One region of the Micromonospora sp. NPDC047620 genome, then DNA from elsewhere that is predicted to be linked to it. Evidence: riboswitches for the same ligand, from Rfam matches in the RefSeq annotation. Region 1 holds a riboswitch; each other region holds the start of a gene.

Region 1 (9,162 bases):
GTTGGTCGCTGTCCTGCGAGTTCTTCTTCTACCTCTGCCTGCCGCTGGCGCTGCCGCTGCTCCGCCGGGCCCGGCCGTGGGCACTGTGGACCGTGGTCGTCGCGGTGCCGCTGCTGATCCTGGCGCTCTGGCCGGCCCAGGCCCTGGTGCCCGAGGAGAGCCGTTGGTGGTTCACCCAGATCTTCCCGCCCGTCCGGTCCCTGGAGTTCTGGATGGGCGTGGCCGCCGCCGAGCTGATGCGGCGCGGGCGGTGGCGGGGGCCGGGCCTGCCGGTGGCGAGCCTGGTCTTCGTGGCCACCTGGGTGGTCGCCGCGCAGTGGGTACGCGCCGAGCTGTGGGCGGCGTTGCTCTCCGTGGCGTACATCCTGGTCATCACCGCGGCGGCGGACGCGGACGTGCGCGGTCGGCGGTCGCCGTGGCGGTCCCGGCCGATGGTCTGGCTCGGCGAGGTCTCCTTCGCCTTCTACCTGGTGCACGTGCTGGTGATGGTGACCGTGCTCCGGCTCACCGGCGACTGGGGCGTCGGGTACCGCGGCTGGTGGGGGCTGGCCGCGGTGCTCGGTTTCCTGCTGGTCAACCTGGCCCTCGCCGGAGCGTTGCACCGCTTCGTCGAGACGCCGATGATGCGGCTGCTCGGCCCGCGCCGCCCGGCCCGGGCGACGCCGCCGGTCGAGGGTGTGGCCGCCGCGCGGCAGCGACAGCCGGCCGTGCCGGGGGAGCGGGGACGCGTCGTGCCGCACCCCCGGCACGCCGAGCCGGAGGCGGACCACCGGCCGGCGTACGTCGAGTCTCCTGCGACCGCCGGCCGGCCGCACCCCCGGGCGTAGGACGACCGCGTCCATTGGCACAGGTCGACCAACTGGAGCGGCTGGACTACCCGTCCACCCTGGTCCGTGCGGTCCGGGTGGACGGCAGGACGCGCAGGGCACCGGGCCGGAGGGTCGCCGGGACCGCCGCACACGGGACACGCCGAGCGGCGATGCGGACCGGCGGCATCGGCGGTAGCGTGGTCGCGTGCTTCCCGTCGCGCTCACCTGTCCCCTGTGGTGGGTGGCGCGGTGGGCCGCGCGGCTGCTGACCGGCCTCGCCGTCGCGGTCGCGTTCGCCGTCGGCGCCGGGTCCCTCCCCGCCGCCCCGGCCCAGGCCGGAGTGCCGTCGACCGACACCTGGGTGCCCCCGGCTCACGCCTGGGCGCCCCCGGCCCCGGCGCTCCCCGTCACGCTGGCACCCGCCGGCCCGCCCGTGGCCGTCGCCGACCACCGCGTCGTCGCCGTCGGCGCCGCCCCCGACCGGGCCGCCGCAGCCCCCGACCGGGCCGCCGCAGCCCCCGACTGGGCCGCCACCGGCCCCGGCCACCCCGCCGCTTCGGCCGACCCGGGCGCAGCCGCCGGGGCCGTCACCGTCGGCCCGGCCCCCGCGTCGGTCGGGCACACCCCGGTGACGGCCGGCCCCCGGGGCCCGCCGCACGTCTGATCCGCACCACCCCGCGGGGCACGCGCGCCCCGCGCGGGCCCGCCGTACGGCGCAGGAAGGGCTCCTTCCGCTACCGCAGGCGTTGACAAGGGTGCCCGTCCTCCGCTCTCCACCACCCGCACCCGTCCCGGCGGCGGGACGTGGCGCCACCGCGCCCCGCCACCCGGGCGCCGCGTGCGCCCCGCTGCCGCACTCGCTCCCCGTGAGGTGCCGACCATGGAGACCGTCGTCTACCAGTTCCTGATCGAGGTGCCGCGGGCCGCCGCCATCTGGTCCGCCCTGCTCCTGCTGGCCCTGACCGTGCTCGCCGTGCTGGTCGCCCGCCCCGAGCGGGTCCGTCCCGCCGATGAGCCGGTCGCCCCGCCCGCGGTCGACCCCGTGGCGGAGGCGGCCGACCTGCGCCGTTACGCCGAGGAGGTGGCCGTCGCGGCGGGCCGGGCCGCCCACGCCGCCCGGCGGTGGCGGGCCGACTGGCTCGCCGCCCAGGAGGAGGCCGACCGGGCCTGGCGGGCGTACGACGAGGCGGAGACCGCCGCCCGCCGCTTCACCGGGGCCGCCGCCCTGCCCGCCCCGCGCACCCCGCGCACGCCCGCCGAGTACGCCGCCCGCGAGCGCTGGCTGCACCACGCGGCGGTGGCGGCCCACTGGCGCGGCGACCTCTCCACCCGCCAACTCCGGGAGGTGTTCGGCCGCCGGGCCGGCTGGGATCCCCGCCGGCACCCGGTCGAGCAGGAGATCGCGCTGGCCCGGGCGGTACGCGACGCGAAGCGGGCCGACCACCGGGCCGCCGCCGAGCGGGAACGGTCGGCGTGGCGGGACGCCGACCTGGCCGCCGAGGCGGCGCGGGCCCTGGCCGGCGAGGCGTACGCCGCAGCGGTCCGGCTCCGGCCGGGCCGGCTCCCGGCGGCCCGGCCCGTGTCCGCCGGGCGTCGGCCCGCGCTCGCCGCGCGCTGGCGGCCCGCGCGGGCGGGCTGAACCGCCGGGCAATTTCGTGACGCCGGTCATAGCGGTGGCGAACCGGTCATCCGGCGCGGCCCGGCCGATTCCCGCCGACGATTCCGCGCCGATGTCCGCCGCTCGTCCGGTTGTCGACGCAAGGTGCGTCGGGAAACGGTCGTCCCATTGAGTCGCGTCAGTGCCGAACTGACCGCAAAAAAAGTCCCGCGATCAAGGTTTAAGCAGGTGGAAGCGGGTTGGCAGGGCGCGGGCCGGCCAGTAGTGTCGGCCCGTCCGGTGCGGTACCCGATCGCAAGAGGCGACGCCGCGCCGACCCGCCTAATCGTGAACAGGCGAGCCGGGGACCCAGTGCAACATCGGGGTGAATCCGTGGGCCACGGCCCGCGGTAGGGCGTTCTTCCCGCCCGAATCCGTCAGCTAACCCGGTCGGCGGCGTCGGAAGGAGTTCCATCCCCGTGCAGCACCCACCCGCCCCCCGGTCGTTCCGGCGCCTCCACGGCGCCGCGGTGCCCGCGCTCGCCCGGCCGCACGCCGCGAGCTGACCCACCGGTCACCGCCCGTCGCCCGGCATCCCGGGCGCATCCCCTGAGTGGTCCACCACCGCCGGACGCCGTCCGCGCGGTCGGTCCCCCCTGCGCGGACCGGCGGCCGCTCACCCCCCGAGCCCGTGGAGGAAACCGTGAAGCACCACCTCAAGCGACAGCTCCGTCGCCTCACGTCCGAGCGTCCGTACCAGGTGGCCGCCGCGTCGGCCGCGGCGCTCGTGCTCGCGTCGGGCACCGGCGCGCTGCTGGCCGGCGCCGACGAGGCACCCGCCGCCGCACAGGCCCCGGTGGCCGTGAGCGAGCTGCGGGACGGCAGCGTCGCCTCGCGTGGCGACGCCCGCGTCGCGACCGCCCCGTCGACCGGCGCCCCGGCCGCGTCCAGCGCCGCTCCGTCGGCCAGCGCCACCAGCGCCGCCCCGAACCCCGACCTGACCCGCAAGCCGGAGCCGCCGAAGCCACCGAAGGCGAAGTCCCTGGACTACGACTACCAGGCCCAGACCACCTTCTACAACTGCGGTCCGGCCGCCGTCCGGCACGCCCTCAGCGCCGCCGGCATCGCGCGCAGCCAGGACGCCCTCGGCGCCCAGCTGGGCACCGACGAGATGGGCACCGACTCGGCCGAGGACACCACCCGGGTGCTGAACGCGACGGTGAAGGGTGACCCGTACCGGACCCGGATGATCCCGGGCGGTGCCGCGACCCCGGCGCAGATGGACCAGCTCCAGGCCGACGTGGTCGCCGCCATCACGGACGGGCGGGGCGTCGTGGTGAACGTCGCCGGCAGCGCCACGGACACCGACGGCGGCTGGCACTCGTTCCCCGGCGGCCACTACATCGCCGTCGTGGGCTACCAGGACGAGGGCCGGCTGGTGAAGATCGCCGACTCGGCGAACCCGGCGACCGCGTCGTACTGGATGTCCACCATCGCCCTGGCGAACTGGGCCGCCACCCGCGGCTACTCCGCCTGAGAAAGACACCCGTCGGGCGTCGACTCCCCACCCCGGGAGTCGGCGCCCGATGTCGTCTCCGGGTCACGGCCCTCGCCGGGGCGTACGGCGGGTGGCACACTGCGGCCTATGGTCGACGAATCGGGTGACCGGGACGGCCGGCGCGTCCTGCTGCTGCTGCACGGCATGGGCGCGACCGGGGACGTGTGGCTGCCCTGGGCGCCGTTGCTGGAGCGCCGGTGGACGGGGCGGTGGCTGGCGCCGGACCTCGCCGGCCACGGCTGGTCGCCGCCGCTGCCGGCGTACTCGTTCGCCGGGCTGGCCGACCGGATCGCCGCGGGGCTCGCGGCGGGGGACCGGCTCGTCGTGCTGGGGCACTCCCTCGGCGGCGTGGTCGGGCTGGCGCTGGCCGCCCGCCGCGCCGGGCTGCCGGTCGACGCCGTGGTCGGGCTCGGCATCAAGGCCGTCTGGTCCCCGGCCGAGCTGGCGAAGGCCGGGGAGCTGGCCGCCCGGCCGGTGACCTGGTTCGCCAGCCGGGACGAGGCGGCCCGCCGGTACCTGCGGGTGGCCGGCCTGACCGGGCTCTTCGCGCCGGACCACCCCGTGGTCGAGGCCGGGCTGCGGCAGGTCGACGGCCGCTGGCGGCTGGCGATGGACCCCGCCGCGTTCGGGGTGGGGGAGCCGGACCTGCCGACCCTGCTGGCGGCGACGGACGTGCCGGTGCTGCTGGCCCGCGGCGAGCACGACCCCATGGTCACCGACGCCCAGCTCAAGGAGCTGGGCGTGCCGGTCGCCACCCTGCCCGGCCTGGGCCACAACGCCCACGTCGAGGCCCCCGAGGCCGTCCTGGAGCTGGTCGACCCGTACCGCTGACCCGCGAGGTGCCGGCCGGTCAGGTGGTGGCGGAGAGGGTCGCCCCGTCCGGCTCGACCGGCAGGCCGGTCCCGCCAACGGCGCGCGGCGTCGGCGGGTTCCAGTCCGCGTCGAGCTGCCGCCGCGCGGCGTCGAGGAACGCCTCGGCGTACGCCTCGGCCGGGAAGTCGCCCAGGTAGCGGCTCCGGGTGGCCCAGCGGGCGGCGGCGAGCGGGTCGGTGTCGAGCAGCGCGGCCAGCACCTCGTCCACGTTGGACATGTCGCGGCGCAGCACGTAACCCGAGCCGGCCAGCGGGAACCGCTCCGCGAACCGGTCGCCCTCGTCGCCCATGTCGGTGACCGCGTACGGCTTGCCGGAGTAGAGGTAGTCGGAGATCACCCCCGACACGTCGGAGACCAGCGCGTCCGAGCGGTTCACGCACTCCGTCAGGGTCAGCTCGCGGGTGGCGGCGGCGCCGAAGACGTGCTGCCGGCCGGTACGGGCCCGGTCCGCGGCCAGCAGCTCCGTGAGCCGGCCCAGCTGCCGCGCCGAGGCCGGGTTCTGCGACGTGTACGGGTGGGCCCGCAGGATCACCGTCGCGCCCCGCGCCAGCAGCCCGCGCAGCAGCGCCTCGGCAACTGGCAGGGAGCAGTAGTTGGCGTCCGCGTGGTGGCCCGTCCAGGTCGGCGTGTAGAGCACCGTGGGGTTCGGCAGGCCGCGTACCGGCTCCGACCGGACCTCGATCGACTCGACCTGCGGCCGGCCGACCACCACGAACTTCTCCGCCGGGATGTCCACGCCCGCGCGGGCGTACCGGTCGACGGCGGCCTGACCGGCGACGAAGATCCGGTCGAAGATGGCGGAGACCGGGTTGGCGCTGGGCGCCTTGTCGCTGTCGCCGTGGTGCAGCTGGACGTGGGTGAGCTGGGTGAAGCGGATGCAGTGGCTGTTCTTCGCGCCGTGGTTGACGTAGAACGCTACCCGCAGGCTCGGCACCAGCGCCTCGTCCATCGCCTTGGTGGTGGGGCAGTAGACCACCGGCGCCGTGGTGGCCGCGGCGACGGTGGGCAGGAACTCCGGCTCCCGCACCATGACCAGGAACGGCCGGCCGATCCGCTCCAGGTAGGGCAGCCACATGGTGACCTGGTATTCCGAGCCGGGCGGGGCGGAGAAGTGGAGCAGGAACTCGGGCTGGTGCCGGCGCAGCGCGCGGGAGACCGCCGACCCGCCGGCCCCCGGCCGGAACCGCCGCCGGGCCAGGTCCAGCCCGACGGCCCCGGCGCCGGCGGCGACCAGCGCGACGGCGCCCAGCGCCACAGCGGCCGGCAGGGTCGCGGCGGCGGCTGCCGCCACCACGGCGAGCAGCCCCAGCAGGGCGTCGCCGAGGCGCGCGGCGACCAGGGGCGTCCAGGTGCGCACCGGCAGGTTCGCGGCGCGCACCTCCAGGCCGCCGGCGTCCCGCAGCGGCCCGACGAGCAGCACCAGCCCCAGCAGGACCAGCGCCGTCGCGGCCAGCGCGGGGTCGAAACCGGCCTCGAGGCGCCGGGCGTACCCGACCAGGACCGCTGCCGCGACCAGCGCGGTCTCGGCGGCGCTGTCGGCGCCCGGGCGGACCCGCCGTTCCCAGGCGGCCGCCGCGAGGGCGGCCACCGCCAGCCCCAGCCCCCAGCCGGTCGCGCCGGTCAGCGCGACGACGAGGAACGCCAGCACCGCCAGGCCGGTGGCCAGGGCGCGGGCGATCAGCTTCCGGACCAGGTCACCACGCATGTCGGCTCCGTTCCCCGCCGTGGCCCGAGACCCGCGTCAGCCGGCGCTGGCCGGGCTGGCGGCCCGCTCGGCCTGCCCCGGCACCGGCTGGGCCGGTACCTCGCCCGGCGCGCGGCGCACGTCGATGACCTGACCGGTCAGGTCCGAGATCAGCACGTCCAGCGAGGCCTGGGCGACGGTCTCGGCGGCGAGCAGGGTGTGCTCCGGCTCCTCGCCGAACGCCTTCGTGCGCATGGGGGTCGCGGTGCGCTCGGGGTTGATGCAGTTGACCCGTACGCCGAACTCGGCCCACTCGTCGGAGAGCGCCTGGGTGAGGTTGACCAGGGCCGCCTTGGTGGAGGAGTAGAGGGCGTACTGGGCGCGGCCCCGGGTGTAGGAGCTGGACGTGTAGAGCAGCAGCTGGCCCTTGGTCTGCTGGAGGTAGGGCAGCGACTGGCGGGCGGCGATGACCGGCCCGACGAAGTTGACCTGGAGCACCCGGTCCATGGTCTCCTCGTCCATCTCGACGAGGGCGCCCTTCTCCAGGATGCCGGCGGTGACCACCACGTGGTCGATCCGGCCGGTGGCCTCGAAGGCGGTCTTCAGCGCCGCCTCGACGTCCGCGGCGCGCTCCACGTGGGTGCCGGTGCTGGAGCGGCTGAACGGGAAGACCTGCGCGCCGTAGCGGCGGGCCAGCTCGGCCAGGTCGTGGCCGATGCCGTAGCTGCCGCCGAAGATGACGATGGTCCGGCCGGTCAGCTCCTCGGTGTAGCTGCGGTGGTCGGTGACCCGGGGGGCCTGCGCGGCGGCGAGCTGGAACAGCTTGTCCGCGAGGTGCACGTCGACCGGGTGGGTGACCTTGATGTTCTCGTCGGAGCCGTCGATGACCTTGATCGGCGTGCCCGGCAGGTAGCGCAGCACGACGCCGCAGTCGTCGGTGGCGGCGAAGTGGGGGTCGCCCTCGGCGATCCGGTACGCCTCGCGGATCGTGCCCGACCGGAACGCCTGCGGGGTCTGGCCGCGGCGCAGCGACGAGCGCACCGGGATGTCGGTGATGCAGTCGTCCTCGTCGACCTGGATGATCGTGTCGGCCGACGGGATGGCCACGTCGACCGCGGAGTACGTCCAGAGCGCGTTCACGCACTCCCGGACGATCCGGCCGCTGACCAGGGGCCGCACCGCGTCGTGGAAGAGGATGTTGCAGTCGCCCTCGCCGACCGCGTCCAGCGCGATGCGGGTGGTGGCGTTACGGGTGTCGCCGCCCTCGATGACCTTGGTGACCTTGCGGAAGCCGGCCTTGTCGACGATCTGCTGGGCGTCGGCGACGTGGCCGGTGGCCATCAGCACGATGATCTCGTCGATCTCGGGGGCGGCCTCGAAGACCGCCAGGGTGTGCTCGATGATCGGCTTGCCGGCGATCTTCAGCAGCTGCTTCGGGATGCCGAGACCCAGCCGGGTCCCGGTGCCGCCGGCCAGCACCACCGCCACCGTCCGCGAGGGCCGCCACGGCGCCGGGGTCTCCGGTGTGGCGTCCGGGCCAGTGGTGTGGTCCTGCGTCATTGCCGAATCCTCACTCTCAGGGGTGCGTGAACAGACGGTTCCGCCCGCGCGGCGACCGGATGAACCTTAACGCGCCGACCACGTCGCCCCAACGGGACGACGCGGTCCGCCGGCATCTCCGTCGATGCCGTCCGGCGCGCTACTTGCCGTTGGCGAACGCCTCGTACGCCCGCAGGACCTCGTCGGTCGGGCCGTCCATGCGCAGGACGCCCGATTCCAGCCAGATCGTCCGCTCACAGGTGTCCCTGATCGAGGAGAGCTGGTGGCTGACGAGGAACACCGTGCCGGCGCTCTCCCGCAGCTCCCGCACCCGCTGCTCGCTGCGCTTGCGGAAGCCCTTGTCGCCGGTGGCGAGCGCCTCGTCGATGAGCAGCACGTCGTGCTTCTTGGCCGCGGCGATGGAGAAGCGCAGCCGGGCCGCCATGCCGGAGGAGTAGGTGCGCATCGGCAGCGAGGCGAAGTCGCCCCGCTGGTTGATCCCGGAGAACTCGATGATCTCCGGGGTCTGCCGCTGCACCTCCGCCGGCGGCATCCCCATGGCCAGGCAGCCCAGCACCACGTTGCGCTCGCCGGAGAGGTCGTTGAGCAGGGCCGCGTTCACGCCGAGCAGCGAGGGCTGTCCCTGGGTGTAGACCGCGCCGCGGTTGACCGGCAGCAGGCCGGCGATCGCCCGCAGCATGGTCGACTTGCCCGAGCCGTTGCTGCCGATCAGCCCGATCGCCTCGCCCCGGTACGCGGTGAAGCTGACCCCCTTGACCGCGTGCACCTCCCGGATGTTCGGCGCCGAGGTGCGGCTGACCATCCGCTTGAGCGCGCCGACCGGGCCGCCGCCCCCGCCGCCGCCCTTGTGCACCCGGTAGATCACGTGCGCGTCGTCGACCACCACGGTCGGCACCCGGTCCTGGACCCGGGGCAGCGTCACCGTCACGTCGTTGGACGACTCGAACTGCTCAACCACGGCCGTACTCCTGTTCGCCCCGCCAGAAGTAGATGAAACCCCCGACGCCCATCACGATCGCCCAGCCCGCCGCGGCCAGCCAGAGCTGGAGCACGGAGGAGCTGAGCAGCGGCGCCTGCTCCA
Region 2 (6,850 bases), on a different contig from region 1:
CCGGCGCGCAGCCGGGCCCGGAGCGGAAGTCGTCGGAGCCGGCACCGGGAGGCTCGACCGCCGTGCGGGACGCGCTCCCCACTCCGGGCGATCCGGAGCAGGCGTTCGCCGAGTTGCAGGCCGGCAACCGCCGGTTCGTCACCGGCACCCCACGCCACCCCAACCAGGACGCCGGGCACCGTGCCGCGGTCGCGGACGGGCAGCACCCGTTCGCGGTGATCGTCGGCTGCTCCGACTCCCGGCTCGCCGCGGAGATCATCTTCGACCGCGGCCTCGGCGACCTTTTCGTGGTGCGCACCGCCGGGCACACGGTCGGCCCCGAGGTGCTGGGCAGCGTCGAGTACGCCGTGACGGTCCTGCGCACGCCGCTGGTGGTGGTCCTCGGGCACGACTCCTGCGGGGCCGTCCAGGCGGCCCGTACGGCGGACGCCACCGGCACGCCCCCGGCCGGGCACCTGCGCGCCGTGGTGGACGCCGTGGTGCCCAGTCTGCGCCGCGCCGCCGCCGAGGGCGTGGACGACATCGACCGGATCGTCGACATCCACATCGCGCAGACGGTCGAGGCGATGCTGGACAGGTCGGCCGTGCTCGCCGCCGAGGTGGCCGCCGGGCGCTGCGGCGTCGTGGGCATGTCGTACCGGCTGGCCGCCGGCGAGGCGCGGGCGGTCACCGCCGTGCCAACCGGCGAGGCGCGGGAGATCGCCGCCGCGCCCACCGGGCCGGGCGCGGTCGACGGGGCACAGCCGGCCGCCAGCGCCGCCCTCGCCTGACCGGTTCCCGCGCTCGCCCGGCCCGGACGCCCTACGCCCCGGCGGCGAGAGCCACAGACGCCGGCAGGGCCGCGGGCAACCACAGGCCACAGACGCCGGCAGGGCCGCGGGCAACCACAGGCCATGGACGCGGCAGGGCCACGGACGCCGACACGGCGACAGACGCCGACAGGGCCGCCCCGCAGACGCGAGGCGGCCCTGTCGTTGGCTGCCGTCAGAGCAACGACACGTGCACGTGGTCCGTATGGTTCGACGGGCCGCTGTAGGACTTCCAGCCGGTCGCCGGGAACCAGATCTGCCGGTTCCAGATCACGTAGTAGATGCCGAGCCGGTCGGCGTTGCGGACCAGGAAAGCGGTCAGGTTGTTGCCGTACATGTAGGTGTCGTCGTTGTGCCAGGGGGAGAAGCCGCTCCTCTGCAGCGACCAGTCGCAGGCCCGGCCCTTCGGATGTTCGTACGGCCCGCCGGAGCGGTAACAGCCGACGAAGCGGTTGAAGCCGGCCCGTTTGACCTCCTTGTACATGTGCAGGGTGCGCGCGGTGATACAGCCGGAGGTGGTGGGGTCGTTCTCGGTGCAGGACAGGGGCTTCCAGTCGCCGTCGGCGGTACGACCCGGTGCCATCCGGGCCACCGGCGAGGTGGCGACCACCTTGCCGCCAGTCAGCCCCCTGCCGCCGACCAGGGCGAGCGCCTTCTCCGCCTCGCGCTTGCCGCGGGCCATCTCGTTGGTCAGCTTCGTCTGCTCGCGAACCTCGGCGTCGAGCGCCAGCTTGGCCTGCTCGGCGCGGTTCTTGACCGCGTTCACCTCGGCGAGCTTCTTGGAGTTGACCAGGTTCAGCTCGTCGAGGGCGGCGGCGCGCTTGACGAACGAGTCGGGGCTGGTGGTGTCCAGCAGCATCGACACCGCGCCGATCCGCCCGGTCCGGTAGGACTGGGCGGCGATCTGGCTCACCTGTGGGGCCAGCGCGGCCAGGTCGGCCTGCGCCCGGTCGACCTCCAGGGCCAGTTCCAGTTGGCGCTTCTTCGACTTCGCGAGCTTCGCCTTGGCTTGGACGTAGCTGCGGTTCCGCGTCTCGATCAGGTCGTTGAGCAGCTTGGGCTCGTCGTCCCCGTGGCCGGAGGGTTGGGCCGGTGGGGTGGGTGCGGCCGCCGCCGGGAGGGGCCCGGCGAAGACGGCCAGGGCGGCGATCACGGCCACCACAGGTGTCAACCAGCGGCGTAGGGGTGCCGTCACAGTTTTCCCTTCCGTCGACCGCCGACCGGGTTAGCTGACGGGTTCGGGGCGGAAGTGGCCCCTACCGCTGTCGCGGATTCACCCCATGTACCTGGGTCCCCGGCTCGCCTGGCGGCGATTGGGCGGCGGCACCGCAGGCGCCGCTGCGCGCCTTCGGCGGTGACCGGCAGCGAGGTTACCCGAGAGCCCTCCCGGGGATCTACGTCCCTATGCCGACTAAATGCGTTATTTCGTAACGGCGGAGGGTGACCAGTGACGCGTTTATCAGGCGGGACGCCCTGATCGGTCACGCTGAGGAGTTTCACCATGCGGTGTCCGTGCTCCCGTTTCGGTCGGACCACCCGGCGGGGGCGGCGGAGGGGGTGTTTCCGGCGCGCGGCCCGCTGAGGGCCTCCAGCGCCTCGGATCGGTCGGCCGCCGGCCGGGGGGTCGGCGGGGTCGGGGGTGCGCCGCGGTCGGCTGGCTCGCCGCCGCGCCGGCCGGCCGTGGTCACCACGGCCGCGAGCCCGGTGGTCAGCGGCACGGCGGCGATCAGGCCCAGGGTGGCGACCGCGCTGCGGACGATCTCCTGGGCCAGGAACTCGCTGGTCAGGATCTGGCTCACCGCCCGGGAGTCGGCGGTCAGCAGGAGCAGCACCGGCAGCGAGGCCCCGGCGTACGCCAGCACGATGGTGTTCACCGTCGAGGCGATGTGCGCGCGGCCGACCCGGGTGGCCGCCCGGTACAGCTGCATCCGGGACAGCCCCGGGTTGGCGTGCGCCAGCTCGGTGACCGTCGCGGCCTGCGTCACGGTGACGTCGTCGAGCACGCCGAGCGAGCCGATGATGATCCCGGCCAGCAGCAGGCCGTGCAGGTCGACGTCGGCCTGGAACATCGACAACGTGGTGGCGTCCTCGCTGCCGAACCCGGTCAGGTGGGTCGCCGCGGTGGCGATCGTGCCGAGCACGCCCGTCAGCACCAGGCTGCCCAGCGTGCCGAGCACGGCGACCGAGGTCTGCGCGGTCACCCCGTGCGTCAGGTAGAGCACCACGAACATGATCAGTGCCGCGCCGACGACCGCGACCAGCAGCGGTGGGCTGCCGGCGCTGATGCCGGGCAGCACGAAGGTCAGCAGGATGGCGAAGCTCGCCGCCAGGCCGGCCAGCGCCGCGAGCCCCCGCCACCGCCCGAACGCGACGATCGCGGCGGCGAACAGCACCACCAGCCAGAGCAGCGGCTTGCCGCGCTGGTGCTCGGCGATGTTGTAGGCGCTCGTCGAGGGGTCGGCGGGATCGGTGAGCTGGACCAGGATGATCTCGTCGCCGACCGCGACCGTCGGCGCCCCCGGCCCTGCCGGTACGGGCGTCTCCACCTGCTGGCCGGCGTCGGGGCCGTCGTCGACGCGTACGGTCACGGTGCCGCAGGGGCCCTCCGCGGCGTCCGGGGCGCCCTCCGGCGCCTCCGGGGTGGGCGGGCACGGTTCGGTCACCACCCGGGTCACCGTGCCGTGGTGGCGGGGCGGATCGGTGCCGGGTGCGGCGTCCGGGGCGTCCCACGGCCAGAGCAGCAGGGCCGCGATCAGGGTGGCGACGAACAGGGGCACCACCGTCGCGACGAGGATCCGTCGTACCCTCGGCGGGGCGGACGGTGCAGGACGGGTGTGGTCGGCGCCCATCGAGTGTCTCCCAACGAATCCAGGGCGGGGTACGTGCCGGCAGGCCGGTCGGTTCGGCGTGCCCGGGTGACCGCCGCGGCGGATCGCCCTGGGGTGGCGGGCCGGTCGCGCACCGCGACGGCCCGGCCCGGCCGGTCGCGGGCGCTCGATACCGCCGCCCGGTCGGGGCGGCGGCGCGGGCGGCGCGGAGTGCGGAGGGCCACCGGCCGAATGGTAGCCATCCCGACATCCGGCCGCAGGTTGTGAGGGCTGGTGTCGGCTGCGGGCCGTCCGGTCCGGCAACCGCTGGTCACCACCATGTCACTGCCGGGGACCGCCCGGTCGACCGTCCCGTGGCGGCCGGCACCGTGGTCTCGTCCCGGGCGGATTCGCCGCCGGGTGCGCCGGTCGCCCCCGGACGCGCCGGCCCCAGGGACTACCGTGGTCGGTGTGCGGGTGGCGGCGACAGTGACGGCGGGGCGATGGGCCCGGCTGCTGCTGCTCGTCGGCACGCTGTTCGGCCTGGCCGCGATGCACACCCTCGGCCACGGCTCGCACGCCGTGGGCCATCCCGCCGAGGTTTCCGCGCACCCCGTCGCCGCGGCCGGTGCGCACGACGGCGCGCCGCAGGTGCTGCCCCGTCACGACACCGCCGCGCCGGTCGGTCAGGTCACCGCCCTGCTGCCCCGTCACGACACCGCCGCGCCGGTCGGTCAGGACCCCGCCATCGCGTACGTCGTCCCGGCGGCGCTGTCCGGCGTGGTGGGCTGCCCGGGCGACTGCCCGCACGAGCGGTTCCTCCCGTCCGGCGGGTCGGGCGGCGAGCTGCCCTGGTGGGGCGTGTGCCTGGCGGTGCTGGGCGCGCTCGCCGCTCCGCTGCTGCTCGCCGTGCTGCTGCTGGCCGGCGTACCCGCCGGCGGCCCGGCGGGCCAGGGGTCGGGCGGGCCGGCCCGGTCGCCCCGTGCCCCGCCGTCCCGGCCGGTCGGCCTGCGGCTCGCCACGGTCTCGGTGCTGCGCAGATAGGACGCCCCGGCGCGGCCCGGTCAGCCGGTCCGCGTCCCCGTCCTGCTGCGTACGTTCCGATACCGAAAGGCCCAGAAGTGACCACTCGTACCATCGCGCGCCGTGCCGCCCTGGCCGGCGCCACCGTCACCGCCGCCCTCGTCCTGACCGCCTGCGGCGGCGACGGGCATTCGTCCCCGGGCGCCGGGCACGGCACGCCCGCCACCAGCGGGCCGGCGGCCACCGCGTCCGGCGCGGCCGCCTTCGGCGACGCCGACGCGATGTTCGCCCAGATGATGATTCCGCACCACCGGCAGGCGGTGGAGATGGCGGAGCTGGCCGCCACGCGGGCGGCGGACCCGGAGGTCAAGCGGCTCGCCGGGGAGATCAAGGCCGCCCAGGCGCCCGAGATCGCCACCATGAGCGGCTGGTTGTCGGCCTGGGGGCGGCCGGTGCCGTCGCCCGGCGCCGAGACGCCGCACATGGACCACGGCATGCCCGGCATGATGTCCGACGCCGACATGAAGAAGCTGGCGGCGGCCTCCGGGCGGGAGTTCGACCGGCAGTTCCTGACCATGATGATCGCTCACCACGAGGGCGCCGTCACCATGGCCCGGGACGAGCTGGCCCGGGGCGTGAACGCGGAGGCCAAGGCCCTGGCCCAGCAGATCGTCACCACCCAGCAGGCCGAGATCGACACGATGGAGAAGATCCTCGGCCGGCTCTGACCCGGGCCGCCCCGGCGCTCGCACCCTGGGGCGCCGGGGCGCCGCCGGCCGGGTCAGCCGCGCTTCATGAGGCGGCCGACGGCGGCCATCATCTCGGTGGCCATCTCGTCGGCCCGGCCCTCCGCCGCCCCTTCGTGCATGCAGTGCCGGGCGTGTCCGTCGAGCAGGCCGAGGGCGACCTTGTCCAGGGCGGCCTGGATCGCGGAGATCTGCGTGAGCACGTCGATGCAGTAGCGGTCGTCGTCGACCATCTTCTCGATGCCGCGGACCTGCCCCTCGACGCGGCGCAGCCGCGCGAGCAACTGGTCCTTGCTGGCGGTGTAGCCCCTGGTCGGGGCGGGCGTCGGTGTGGTCATGCGATCCAGGATAGCGTACCCCTCGGGGGTATGGTAGGGTCCTCCATGTCGATACCCCCACCGGGTATCGGTAGCGGAGCAGGCGTTCATCCGCCTCCCCATTACCCCTGGGGGGTATATGCTGGAGGCGTCGAGAGGAGAGTTCGATGGTCACCACGACGTACCAGGTGCAGGGCATGACCTGCGGGCACTGCGTCAGCTCGGTCAGCGCCGAGGTCGGCGCCATCCCGGGCGTCAGCGACGTCCAGGTCGACCTCGCCACCGGGCGGGTCACCGTCACCAGCGAGAGCCCACTGAACACCGACACCGTGCGCGCCGCCGTCGACGAGGCCGGCTACGACCTCGTCGGCGCCTGACGGCGGGCACGGGGAAACCGAGGCACACCATGAACACGGCGACGAAACTGAGCGGTTTCGTCCTCGGTCTCGCGGCGGTCTTCGGCGCGGCGTACGGGGTCGGCCAGGTGGCTGGCCCCGTTGCCCCGGCCGCCGAGACCGGCCACGACGCCGCGGACGGCCACGGGGACACCGGCGGGGCCGGACACGGGGGCGACGAGGGCGGCGCGGCGGCCCACCTGCCCGGTGGACTGCTCGTCTCCGACCGCGGCTACACCCTCCGACCGGTCGACGCCCCGGCCGGGCAGTTCGCCTTCCAGGTCACCGGCCCGGACGGCCGGCCGGTCACCGCGTACGACGTGGCGCACGACAAGCGCATGCACCTGATCGTGGCCCGCCGCGACCTGTCCGGCTTCCGGCACGTGCACCCCGAGATGGCGGCGGACGGCACCTGGCGGGTCGACTCGCCGCTGGGCGGGCCCGGCGTCTGGCGGGCGTTCGCGGACTTCACCCCCACCGGGGGCGAGGCGCTGACCCTCGGCGTCGACGTGACCGTTCCCGGCGCCCTGACCGAGCAGCCGCTGCCCGCCCCGGCGGCCAGCACGACGGTCGACGGCTACACCGTCACCCTCACCGGTGCCCCGCAGCCCGGCCGCACCGCCGAGCTGACCCTGACCGTCAACCGCGACGGCGCGCCGGTCACCGACCTGGAGCCCTACCTGGGCGCGTACGGCCACCTGGTGGCGCTGCGCCAGGGCGACCTGGCGTACCTGCACGTGCACCCCGACGGAG
Region 3 (6,850 bases), on a different contig from region 1:
CTCCGTCCCAACCTGCTGACCCGGCGTACGGCCGGCGTCGCGTCGACGACCCTCGCGCTGCTGCTCAGCACCGCCGCCGTGGGCGTCGTACCGGCCGCGTCGGCCTTCTCCGCCGCCCCGAGCGAGGTCTGCGTCGAGCCGGCCGACGTCCACTCGGACTCCCGCGTCAAGGCGGGCGGCGCGGCCAAGCACGAGCCGAACGAGCTGACCCTGGCGGAGACCCGCGAGCGCGAGGCCGACCTGGCCGCCGCCCTGCGCGAGCGCGCCCGGTTCCGCACCGGCGCCGGCGCCTCCATCACGGCCACCGTCACCGTCCCCGTCGTGGTGCACGTGATCCAGCGGGACGGCACCCGGGCCGGCGGCAACATCCCGGACTCGATGATCACCTCGCAGATCAACGTGCTGAACCAGTCCTACAGCGGGGCGACCGGCGGCGCGGCCACCGCGTTCAGCTTCCAGCTGCAGAAGATCAACCGGGTGACGAACCCCTCGTGGTACCCGATCGTGCAGGGCTCCTCGGCGGAGCGGTCGATGAAGACCTCGCTGCGCGAGGGCGGCAAGAACACCCTCAACGTCTACCTGGGCGAGCTGAGCGACAACCTGCTGGGCTGGGCGACCTTCCCGACCCGGAAGCTGAGCAGCATGGACGGCGTCGTCGTGCTGAGCGAGTCGCTGCCGGGCGGCACGGCCACCAATTACAACCAGGGCGACACCGGCACCCACGAGGTCGGCCACTGGCTGAACCTCTACCACACCTTCCAGGGCGGCTGCTCCGGCTCGGGTGACAGCGTCAGCGACACCGCGCCCGAGGCATCCCCGGCGTTCCAGTGCCCGACCGGCCGGGACACCTGCACCGCCCCGGGCCTCGACCCGATCACCAACTTCATGGACTACACCTACGACTCCTGCATGCACCAGTTCACCGCCGGGCAGGCCAGCCGCATGCTGACCGCCTGGAACGCGTACCGCGCGGCGTAGTTCCCCCGCACGACCGGTGCCGGCCCCGCTCGACGGGGCCGGCACCGTCGTTTTCGGGGTGGGGTGGGGGGCGGTGCGGTGCCCCGGACGGGGACGGCCCGGGGCGCCGCACCGCGTCTCAGGCGGCCGGGCGGGCGGCGAGGTTGCCGCCGCTCCCCGACCGCGTCTCGGGCACCGCGGCGGTCGCGCCGGGGTCGAGCCAGACCTGGACGGCGGGCCGGCCGTGCCCCTCGCCGGCGCCGCCTGCGACGCCCGGCTCCCGACGGGCGAGCATCGCCACGTCGACGGTGAACTCGAACAGCCGCCAGTCCACCTGCGGCGCGGCCCGGTGGCTGCGGGCCAGCCGGGCGACCCGGGCCGGGTCGGTGACCGGCCGGGCGTGGCCGGCGACGTAGGCCTCGTCGTCACTCTCCTCCGGCGGGAAGGAGTGCAGGGCGTAGCGGCCGTCGCGTTCCAGGTCGCGCCGCTTCGGCGAGTCGACCACGAAGCAGAAGAGCCCCTCGTCGGTGATCACCGGAGAGACGGGATGGACCCGGGGCCCGCCATCGGCGCGGACGGTGGCCAGGTAGCCGAAGCCCGGCCCGTACTGCTGCATGAGGGTGCGGATCCCGTCGGCGAGGCGGGGCTCGTCGGCGGCGAATTCGGACCAGGAAGCCATGCCGACATTCTATCGAACACGTGTACGAACAGGTAGTCCGACACGCAGGTCACGCACATCGCTCGCTAAGGTGGTGCGATGCTGCTCTCCGACCGCGATCTGGTCTCCGAGATCAAGACGGGCACGCTCGCGCTGGAGCCGTTCGAGCCCACGCTGGTGCAACCGTCCAGCATCGACGTACGCCTGGACAAGCTCTTCCGGGTCTTCAACAACCATCTCTACACCCACATCGACCCGGCGATGCAGCAGGACGACCTGACGTCGATGGTCGAGGTGCCCGAGGGCGAGCCGTTCGTGCTGCACCCGGGCGAGTTCGTGCTCGCCTCGACGCTGGAGGTGATCTCCCTCGGCGACCAGCTCGCCGGGCGGCTGGAGGGCAAGTCGAGCCTGGGACGGCTCGGCCTGCTCACCCACTCCACCGCGGGTTTCATCGACCCGGGCTTCTCCGGCCACGTGACGCTGGAGCTGTCCAACGTGGCCAACCTGCCCATCACCCTCTGGCCGGGCATGAAAATCGGTCAGCTCTGCATCTTCCGGCTCTCGTCGCCGGCCGAGCACCCGTACGGCTCGGCCGTCTACGGCTCGCGCTACCAGGGGCAGCGGGGACCGACCCCGAGCCGCTCCTGGCAGCACTGGCGCACCTGGCCGACCCGCTGACCCGACGGTCGCCTGTTAGGAAGGGGCCCTTCCTCTACCGAATGCGCTAGGAAGGGCCCCTTCCTTACACCTCAGCCCGGGCGGCCGTAACTGTGGATCGGGCCGTCGTCGACCTTCTTCATCTTGACCGGCACCCCGGCTCGGGAGGCGTGCACCACCCAGCCCCCGCCGACGTACATGCCGACGTGGTGCAGGTCGCTGTAGTAGAAGACCAAGTCTCCCGGGCGCAGCTCGCCCCGGGTGACGGTCGCGGTGACCCGGCGCTGCTGCGCGGCGTTGTGCGGCAGCGAGACCCCGGCCTTCGCCCAGGCGGCGAGCATCAGGCCCGAGCAGTCGTACGCGTTCGGGCCCTCGGCGCCCCAGACGTAGGGCTTGCCGATCTGGGCGCAGGCGAACTTGACCGCGGTGCCGGCCCCGCCACCCGGGTAGCTGGCCGGGCAGGGGGCGGGGCGCAGCGAACCGCCGCCGCCGCTGCCGTAGATCCGCAGCCGCAGCTTCTGCAACCGGTCGATCTCGGCGTTGATCTGCTTCTTCTTCGCGGCGAGCTGGGCCTCCGTCCGGCCGAGTTGGACGACCATCTCGTCGAGCGGGGCCTTCTTCTCGGCCAGCCGGTCGCGCAGCTCGGCGACCTGCCGCACGTCCTGCTGCTGGTGCTGGGCGAACCGGTCGAGCAGTTCGAGCTGGCCGACCATCTGGTCGGGCGAGCGGCTGCCCAGCAGGGCGTTGACGGCGGATACGTTCTCGCCCTTGTAGGCGCGGACGGCCAGCGCGCTGACCTCCTCCATCGCCTGCTCGACCTGCCGTTCCAAGGGCTTGATCTGCTTGGCGAGGGCGTCTGCCTGCCTGCGCTTGGCGGCCAGGTCCTGGCGGGTGGCGTTGTGCCGTTCGATGATCGGTTCGAGCTTGTTCCAGTCCTCGTCGATCTGGCGCTCGATCTCGGCGACCGTCGGTTCGGCGTGGGCCGCCGTGGCGCCGCCGGTCAGGACGACGGCGAACGCGGCCAGGGCGGCGAGGGCGGTGGTGCAGCGGTACCAGCGTGGGCGCGGCGCAGCCGTCGTCGGGCCGGCGGGTGCCGACCGTGCCGACGGTGGCCGCGGGGCATGGTGTGCCACCGGGCTCCGTACTCCTTCTTCCCGTACCGCCTACCGGGTTAGCTGACGGGTTCGGGCGGGAAGGGGACGCCCTACCGCAGGTGCTGCGGATTCACCCCGGGGTACCTGGGTCCCCGGCTCGCTCGGGAGCGACTCGGCGGTGTCGGACCGTTACCGCCCCGGATGGGCGGACTGTCGCCGGCCGACGAATGACCAGAGTAGAGACGGTCGTTATCGATCCGCAACCCATCGCGCCGTGACACACCGTATTCATGCGGGCGGTGGGAGCGCGCAACTCCGGGGGACGAAATTTTTCTTCTTCGGTAAGTGACGCATGGAAAGGTATTGACCGGAGGTGGCGCCCGGGGCGAAGGTGGCCCCACATTCGCCCGTCCGACCTGGGGGTCTGATGCACCTGTCAGCGACATCGAGGAGCAGACGCGTCCTGCTGGCCGCCGCCGTGGCGGCCGCCCTGGCGGCGACGCCGCTCACCGCCGCCGGAACCGCCGCCGCCGCGACGACGACCGACCGACAGCAGCAGTACGCCGCCGCGGCTGCGGAGTACGGCGTGCCGGAAAGCGTCCTGCTCGGAGTCTCCTACCTGCAGTCCCGCTGGGACACCAACGCCGGAACGCCGAGCACCAGCGGCGGCTTCGGACCGATGCACCTCACCGACGCGGAGTACGTCGCCGCGCTGCCCGGGGGCACCCACCACGACGAGGGCACCGAGGACCCGCGGGGCGACGACTCCCGCCCGTCCCTGGCCGAGGCGCACGAGCCGCCGGCTGCCCAGCCTCCCGCCGAAGCCTCGCTGCGGACGCTCGACGCCGCCGCCGGGCTGACCGGCGCCAGCGAGGAGGCGCTGCGCACGGACGTCACGGCCAACATCCGGGGCGGCGCGGCGCTGCTGGCCGCGTACCAGAAGGAGATCGGCGCCCCGGTCGGCGCCGACACGGACCCGGCGGCCTGGTACGGCGCGGTGGCCCGCTACTCGGGCGCGGACAGCGCCGACGCCGCGGCGGCCTTCGCCAACGAGGTGTACGCCACCATCGCCGCCGGCGACAGCCGGCTGACCGACGACGGGCAGCAGGTCACCCTCGCCGCCCGCGCGGTGCAGCCGGAACGCTCCTGGCTGGACCGGCTGGGCCTGCGCAAGGTCGCCCGGCCCGACGGGCTGGAGTGCCCCGACACGATCTCCTGCGAGTGGATCCCGGCGCCCTACGCGCAGTACGGCCCGACCGTGGGGGACTACGGCAACCACGACCTCGCCGACCGGCCGGCCCAGCAGAAGATCGAGTACATCGTCATCCACGACACCGAGGGCTACTTCGGGCCCAGCGTCAACCTGGTCAAGGACCCGAGGCGGGTGGGCTGGCACTACACCCTGCGCTCGGTGGACGGCCACATCGCCCAGCACATCAAGACCAAGAACGTCGGCTGGCACGCCGGCAACTGGTACGTGAACGCCAAGTCCATCGGCCTGGAGCACGAGGGCTTCGCGGGGCACGGCACCTGGTACACCGAGGCGATGTACCGCACCTCCGCCAAGCTGGTCCGCCACCTGGCGCTGCGGTACAACATCCCGCTGGACCGGCAGCACATCATCGGTCACGACAACGTCCCCGGCACCGTCGCCTCGACCGTGCGCGGCATGCACTGGGACCCGGGCCCGTACTGGGACTGGTCGCACTACTTCGACCTGCTCAAGGCGCCGTTCACGTCGACCGCCACGCCGCACACGGGGCTGGTCACCATCGACCCGGACTTCGCCACCAACCAGCCGCAGTTCACCGGCTGCAACCGGCAGCCGCCCGGCGTGCCGAACCCGCCCCCGCCGGCGGCTCCCTGCCCGCTGCGCGGCTCGTCCGCGGTGATCCTGCACAGCGCGCCGAGCCACGACGCGCCGCTGGTCAACGACATCGCGCTGCGACCCGACGGCACCCCGAACACCATGTACATCTCCGACCACGGCGCCCGGGCCTCCGCCGGACAGACGTACGCCCTGGCCGAGGTGCAGGGGGACTGGACCGCGATCTGGTACCTCGGCCAGAAGGCGTGGTTCCACAACCCCGCCTCGAAGCCGACCGCGAAGTGGTCCGTGGGCTTCGTGGTGACCCCGAAGGACGGCAAGGCCACCATCCCGGTGTACGGCCGGGCGTACCCGGAGCAGGCCGCCTACCCGGCCGGCGTGCCCTACCAGCCGATCTCCCCGCTCCAGTACACCCTCTCGGCCGGCCAGCGGTACGCCGTCGGCACGGTGCTCCCCGGCGAGTACTACCGGGCCGTCACGTTCGACGGGTCGTCGCCGGGTGACTGGACGGTGGTCCGCGGCGAGAACAGGTACGTGCAGATCCAGTTCGGCCACCGGGTCATGTACGTCAACCTGGACGACGTGAACGTGCTGCCGTCCGCGCTGGGCGCGCCCAACTGACCCACCGCTCGCCGGGCTGGCGCAGCCCGACTCCGAGCACGACGAGGGCCCCCGGTCGAGTCGACCGGGGGCCCTTCCGTGGGTGGTGCGGGATCAGCCGGGCCTGCGGAACCCGGCCACCGGCATCGTGTTGATGCTGGAGACGTTGACCGGCTTGCCGGCCCGGGGCGCGTGCACCATCTTCTCGTTACCGAGGTAGAGGCCGACGTGACTCAGGTCTGCCTTGAAAAAGATCAGGTCACCGGGGCGTGCCTCGGAGCGCGGGATGGCCTTGCCCTCGTTCCACTGCGCGCCGGTGAAGTGCGTCAGGTGGATCCCCGCCGCCTTGTAGGCGTACTGGGTCAGGCCCGAGCAGTCGAACGAGTTGGGGCCGGTGGCACCCCATACGTACGGGTCGCCGACCTGGGCGCACGCGGTCCTGATCGCGATCCGGGCCGCGTTGCTGACCACGCCGTTGATGGTCGGGCAGTTCTCGGTCTTGACGGTGGTCACCGGCAGTGACGCCTCGAGCTTCTTGATCTCGGCGTCGATCTCCTTCTTCTTCGCCGCCAGGTCGTTCTGCTGTTTCGTCTGCGTGGCGATCAGCGCGTCGAGCTTCTGCTTCTCCGCGTCGAACTTGTCGCGGACCTTGGTGACGCCCTCGAGCTGCTTGCGCTCCTGGGCGGCCAGCCGGTCCAGGAGAGTCAGCTGCTCGGTGAGCGTGTCCGGCTTGGCGCTGACCAGCAGCGCGCCGATCTCCTGCGACGGGCCGGAGATGTAGTAACGGGCGGCGAGGTCACCGACCCGGTCCATCGCCAGCTCGGTCTCCAACGCCAACGGCTGGATCTTCTTCTGCAGGTCCGCCGACTTCTTGCGGTTGACCTTCAGCTGCGCCCGCACCTTGTTGTACTGCTCGATGGTGGGCTCGAGCTGCTCCCACTTCTTGTCGATCGCGGCCTCGATCTCGTCGACCGAGGGCTCGGCGTACGCGGGCGCGGCGAGCACACCGACGCCGACGACCGCGGCGGCGAGGAGGGTGAGCAGACGGTGGGCGGC

What was found. A riboswitch is a leader RNA that binds a small molecule or an ion and turns the genes downstream of it on or off. The one in region 1 is predicted to bind cyclic di-AMP.
Region 2: another riboswitch for cyclic di-AMP. It lies ahead of ACGF5C_RS07345 (coiled-coil domain-containing protein); the one in region 1 lies ahead of ACGF5C_RS19810 (C39 family peptidase).
Region 3: another riboswitch for cyclic di-AMP. It lies ahead of ACGF5C_RS12990 (NlpC/P60 family protein); the one in region 1 lies ahead of ACGF5C_RS19810 (C39 family peptidase).

Annotation. Positions count from the first base shown of each region.
Region 1 covers NZ_JBIDDG010000015.1:25,949-35,110, forward strand. The annotation lists gene ACGF5C_RS19795 (acyltransferase family protein) at 1-827, shown strand, start outside; gene ACGF5C_RS19800 (hypothetical protein) at 1,015-1,473, shown strand; gene ACGF5C_RS19805 (hypothetical protein) at 1,690-2,448, shown strand; cyclic di-AMP (ydaO/yuaA leader) riboswitch at 2,736-2,877, shown strand; gene ACGF5C_RS19810 (C39 family peptidase) at 3,098-3,943, shown strand; gene ACGF5C_RS19815 (alpha/beta fold hydrolase) at 4,052-4,795, shown strand; gene ACGF5C_RS19820 (CDP-glycerol glycerophosphotransferase family protein) at 4,815-6,542, opposite strand; gene ACGF5C_RS19825 (D-ribitol-5-phosphate cytidylyltransferase) at 6,579-8,081, opposite strand; gene ACGF5C_RS19830 (ABC transporter ATP-binding protein) at 8,221-9,039, opposite strand; gene ACGF5C_RS19835 (ABC transporter permease) at 9,032-9,162, opposite strand, start outside.
Region 2 covers NZ_JBIDDG010000005.1:42,787-49,636, reverse strand. The annotation lists gene ACGF5C_RS07350 (carbonic anhydrase) at 1-770, shown strand, start outside; gene ACGF5C_RS07345 (coiled-coil domain-containing protein) at 985-2,004, opposite strand; cyclic di-AMP (ydaO/yuaA leader) riboswitch at 2,008-2,139, opposite strand; gene ACGF5C_RS07340 (YibE/F family protein) at 2,306-3,658, opposite strand; gene ACGF5C_RS07335 (hypothetical protein) at 4,094-4,660, shown strand; gene ACGF5C_RS07330 (DUF305 domain-containing protein) at 4,738-5,367, shown strand; gene ACGF5C_RS07325 (metal-sensitive transcriptional regulator) at 5,421-5,723, opposite strand; gene ACGF5C_RS07320 (heavy-metal-associated domain-containing protein) at 5,870-6,079, shown strand; gene ACGF5C_RS07315 (hypothetical protein) at 6,109-6,850, shown strand, end outside.
Region 3 covers NZ_JBIDDG010000009.1:74,268-81,117, forward strand. The annotation lists gene ACGF5C_RS12975 (zinc metalloprotease) at 1-978, shown strand, start outside; gene ACGF5C_RS12980 (pyridoxamine 5'-phosphate oxidase family protein) at 1,097-1,636, opposite strand; gene dcd (dCTP deaminase) at 1,715-2,293, shown strand; gene ACGF5C_RS12990 (NlpC/P60 family protein) at 2,365-3,405, opposite strand; cyclic di-AMP (ydaO/yuaA leader) riboswitch at 3,418-3,554, opposite strand; gene ACGF5C_RS12995 (N-acetylmuramoyl-L-alanine amidase) at 3,794-5,815, shown strand; gene ACGF5C_RS13000 (NlpC/P60 family protein) at 5,909-6,850, opposite strand, start outside.